2 regions of the Ensifer soli genome follow, and region 1 is predicted to be linked to the other one. Evidence: predicted binding sites of a transcription regulator. Region 1 holds the regulator's gene; the other holds the start of a gene.
What was found. Region 1 encodes HrcA, which represses chaperone genes, less so after heat shock. Its sites were predicted from a motif close to GTTAGCACTCNCNNNNNGNGAGTGCTAAC; they were not measured.

Region 1 (2,201 bases):
CCTCGTTGCGGGCGGCCTCGGTCGGATCGGGTTCGGCGGCAGGCGTTTCGGCCGCGGTCGCTTCGGCATCGACAGGGGCGGCCGCGTCGGGGGTCTCGGCCGCGTCGGCTGCGTGCTTCTTGATGTCGTCGGTCATGACGGTCTCCGCATTCGTCTTGTCATTCGTGCTGTCACGGGCGTGCTGTCACGGGGTGCTGCGGATATCGAGGTTCACCGCCGAAAAATCAAGGGTTCTTTGCCGGGCGGCGGGAAAAGCCGGCGCTCAGCGCGACAGCCGCGAAACGAGCTGCGCCGTGTAGTCGACCATCGGCACGATGCGGGAATAGTTGAGCCGCGTCGGCCCGATGACACCGACGGCGCCGATGATCCGGTCCTCGCCGTCGCGATAGGGCGCGACGATCAAGGACGAGCCGGAGAGCGAGAACAGCTTGTTCTCCGAGCCGATGAAGATCCTGACGCCCGAGCCGCTTTCGGCGAGATTGAGGATCTCGATCAGGCTGTCCTTGCGCTCGAGATCGTCGAAGAGCAGGCGCAGCCGGTCGATGTCCTCGGTTCCGGCGAGCCCCTCGAGCAGGTTGGCGCGGCCGCGGATGATGAGCTGCGTCGGCTTGCCGTCCGTGTTGTCCCCGGCCCAGATCGCCAGTCCCTGCTCGACGAGGGCCTGCGACAGCGCGTCGAGCTCCCGGCGCACCGTACCCTTCAACTGCTCGACCTGGCGGCGCACCTCGTCCAGCGTCTGCCCGCCGAGATGGGCGTTGAGGAAATTGGCGGCCTCGGTCAGTTGCGACCCCGTGACGCCGGCGGGCAGCTCGATGATGCGGTTTTCCACCTGGTCCTGCTCGCCGACGAGCACGGCAAGGGCCTTGGTCGGCCCGAGGCGGATGAACTCCACATGGGTCAGCACCGGATCGCTCTTCGCCGTGATGACGATGCCGGCGCCGCGCGACATGCCCGAGAGCATCTGGCTCGCCCCGGTCAGCACCGATTCCACCGTCTGGTCGCGCTCGCCGCGCATCTGCCGCTCGATCGAGGCGCGCTCCTCGGCGGAGAGATCGCCGACCTGCATGAAGGCGTCGACGAAGAAGCGCAGGCCCACCTGGGTTGGCAGGCGGCCGGCGCTGACATGGGGGGAATAGATCAGGCCGAGATGCTCGAGGTCGCTCATGACGTTGCGCACCGAGGCCGGAGACAGCGACATGGGCAGAACGCGCGACAGGTTGCGCGACCCCACCGGCTCGCCGCTTTCCAGATAGCTTTCGACGATGCGCCGGAAGATCTCCCGCGACCGCGCGTCGAGTGCGCCGAACCCTTCCATCATTCCGGGCCTTCCGCTTGCCATCTGGCGTTATCGTCTCCTTCGCCGTTATCGTCACGAAAATATAGGCATTTCACGGGGCGCGATACAAGGGATTCGCACCTGTTGCGCAAAGGCGATCGCTTTCTTTCGGCGGATCGCGCCCAAGTTTCCACGAGATCATTTCCCTTGCGCGCCGAGTTGGGCTAGAAGGCACGCGAACACGGCCAAGCGCGTCCTGCCTCGCAAGCCCCGCCCCCGGCCGTCGATCGTCAATGCCGCGGCGGCCCCGTCGGCGCATGCGAACAGGCCGCATGCGGGGGACACGCCGCATCCACAGGGAGCATGTCATGCGGCCGTCCGGCAGAAAAACCGATCAAATGCGCAAGGTGTCCTTCGAGCGCAACGTCTCGAAGCACGCCGAAGGGTCCTGCCTCGTCAAGTTCGGCGACACGCATGTGCTCTGCACCGCGAGCCTGGAGGAGCGCGTACCGCCATGGCTGCGCAACGGCGGCAAGGGCTGGGTGACGGCGGAATACGGCATGCTGCCGCGCGCCACCGGCGAGCGGATGAAGCGCGAGGCGTCCTCGGGCAAGCAGAGCGGGCGCACGCTGGAGATCCAGCGGCTGATCGGCCGGTCGCTGCGCGCCGTCGTCGACCTGCCCGCGCTCGGCGAGCGGCAGATTTCGCTCGACTGCGACGTGATCCAGGCCGACGGCGGCACGCGCACCGCCTCGATCACCGGCGCCTGGGTGGCGCTTCACGATTGCCTCAAATGGATGGAGGCGCGCAACATGGTCAAGGTCGAGAAGGTGCTGAAAGACCATGTCGCCGCCGTCTCCTGCGGCATCTTCGCCAGCCAGACCGTGATCGACCTCGACTATCTCGAGGATTCCTCGGCCGAGAC
Region 2 (2,201 bases), 370 kb from region 1:
CTTCTTCCGGCGTGGTGATCTTCTTGGCCTTGGCCTGGAGGTCCTTAACGACTTCGGCGACGGCGAGGTCGATGCCGCGCTTCAGGTCCATCGGGTTCATGCCGGCGGCAACCGCCTTGGCGCCTTCCTTGACGATGGCCTGGGCCAGGACCGTCGCGGTCGTCGTGCCGTCACCGGCGATGTCGTTGGTCTTCGAAGCGACTTCGCGGACCATCTGGGCGCCCATGTTCTCGAACTTGTCGTCGAGCTCGATTTCCTTGGCGACCGAGACGCCGTCCTTGGTGATGCGCGGCGCGCCGAAGGACTTGTCGATGATGACGTTGCGGCCCTTGGGGCCGAGCGTGACCTTCACCGCATCCGCGAGGATGTCGACGCCGCGCAGCATCTTTTCGCGGGCATTGCGGCCAAACTTGATATCTTTAGCAGCCATGTGAGAAAACTCCCAATGTCTCTTGTTGTCTTGAAGGGGAAGGCGAACCGGTGAGGATCAGCCGATGATGCCCATGATGTCGGCTTCCTTCATGATCAGAAGGTCTTCGCCGTTGAGCTTGACTTCGGTGCCCGACCACTTGCCGAAGAGCACCCGGTCGCCGGCCTTGACGTCCAGCGGCACGACCTTGCCGGACTCGTCACGCGCACCGGAGCCGACGGCGACGATCTCGCCTTCCTGCGGCTTTTCCTTGGCGGTGTCGGGGATGATGATGCCGCCCTTGGTCTTGGCTTCGGACTCGACACGGCGTACGACGACGCGGTCATGCAGCGGACGGAAGTTCGTGGTTGTCATTGTCTAATCCCTCGATCAAATGACGTCGCGGACCAGGATCCCTGATCCTAGGATGGCGATTAGCACTCTGTTTGGATGAGTGCCAGCGACGGTCGATGTAAGGACTGCCCGGACGAGAGTCAAGGATCGCGCGCCCGCCAATGACGACGACGGCACAAAATTTTTTCAACGAGAGGGAACCTGCGCGCGATCGGATGGCGCGATGACGGCGTCGACCTGCCGGCTGTCGCCGGCGATCCGCTCCGGCGGATGAGCTTGCCACCCCTGAAAACACCATGATTTTCCGGAGAAATGGCTTGTATTCTCGCCGCTTCCTTGCGATGTCAGCCGGTGTCCTTACTCACGCGGAAACCTTCATGGGCGCTCGGATCTCAAGCCTTCGCGACATTGCCGGCCGCTACGACGTCATCCTGTGCGACGTCTGGGGCGTCATGCACAACGGCGTGAAGGCGTTCGGCGCAGCCTGCGAGGCGCTGGTCGAGGCGCGTCAGAACGGCGCGGCGGTGGTGATGCTGACCAACGCGCCGCGCCCCGCCGCCAATGTCGCCGTGCAGATGCGCGGCCTCGGCGTTCCGGACGCCGCCTATGACCGCATCGTCACCTCCGGCGACGTCACCCGCGCGCTGATCGCCGATGCCGCCCGGAAGGTCTATTTCATCGGCGCGGAGCGCGACCTGCCGCTGATCGAGGGTCTTGACGTCGAGCTTTCGGCTTCCGACGATGCAAAGACCATCGTCTGCGCCGGGCTTTTCGACGACACGACGGAGACGCCGGAGGACTATCGCTACACGCTGATGGGGCTCGCCAAGCGCAAGGTGCCGTTCATCTGCGCCAATCCGGATCTCGTCGTCGAGCGCGGCGACAAGCTCATCCCGTGCGCCGGCGCGGTCGCGAAGCTCTACGAGGAGCTCGGCGGCGAGACGCTGATCGCCGGCAAGCCCTATCCAGCGATCTACCGCGCCGCGCTCTCCGTCGCCAAGGCCCTGAAGCCGGGCTTCCAGCAGGCCCGGGTGCTCGCGGTCGGCGACGGCATGCCGACCGACGTCAGGGGCGCGCAGGATTTCGGCCTCGATCTTCTCTATATCAGCGGCGGCATCCACAGCAGGGCCTATATGACGGGCGAGCGGACCGACGAGGCGAAGCTTGCCGCCTTCCTCAAGGCCGAAGGGGCGACGCCCGCCTGGTGGATGCCCCATCTCGCCTGACAGCCATTCATGATTGCGACGCCCATGACAGTCTTCCACCGCAACGAGACACGCGAGCCGCTCCCCGACCATCTGCGCGGCGGAGTGATCGCCATCGGCAATTTCGACGGCGTGCATCGCGGCCACCGCACCGTGCTCGACCGGGCGCTGGCCGTCGCCGCCGAGCGCGGGCGTCCGGCGCTGGTTTTGACCTTCGAGCCGCATCCGCGCAG

Region 2: the regulator HrcA is predicted to act here: its motif matches at 843-871, upstream of groES (co-chaperone GroES).

What each region holds. Positions count from the first base shown of each region.
Region 1 covers NZ_JBHFEI010000001.1:496,824-499,024, forward strand. Annotated here, with positions in the region: partial or broken gene grpE (nucleotide exchange factor GrpE) at 1-169, opposite strand, end outside; gene hrcA (heat-inducible transcriptional repressor HrcA) at 263-1,318, opposite strand; gene rph (ribonuclease PH) at 1,645-2,201, shown strand, end outside.
Region 2 covers NZ_JBHFEI010000001.1:122,981-125,181, reverse strand. Annotated here, with positions in the region: gene groL (chaperonin GroEL) at 1-430, opposite strand, end outside; gene groES (co-chaperone GroES) at 488-784, opposite strand; gene ACEVQ6_RS00495 (TIGR01459 family HAD-type hydrolase) at 1,141-1,989, shown strand; gene ACEVQ6_RS00490 (bifunctional riboflavin kinase/FAD synthetase) at 2,014-2,201, shown strand, end outside.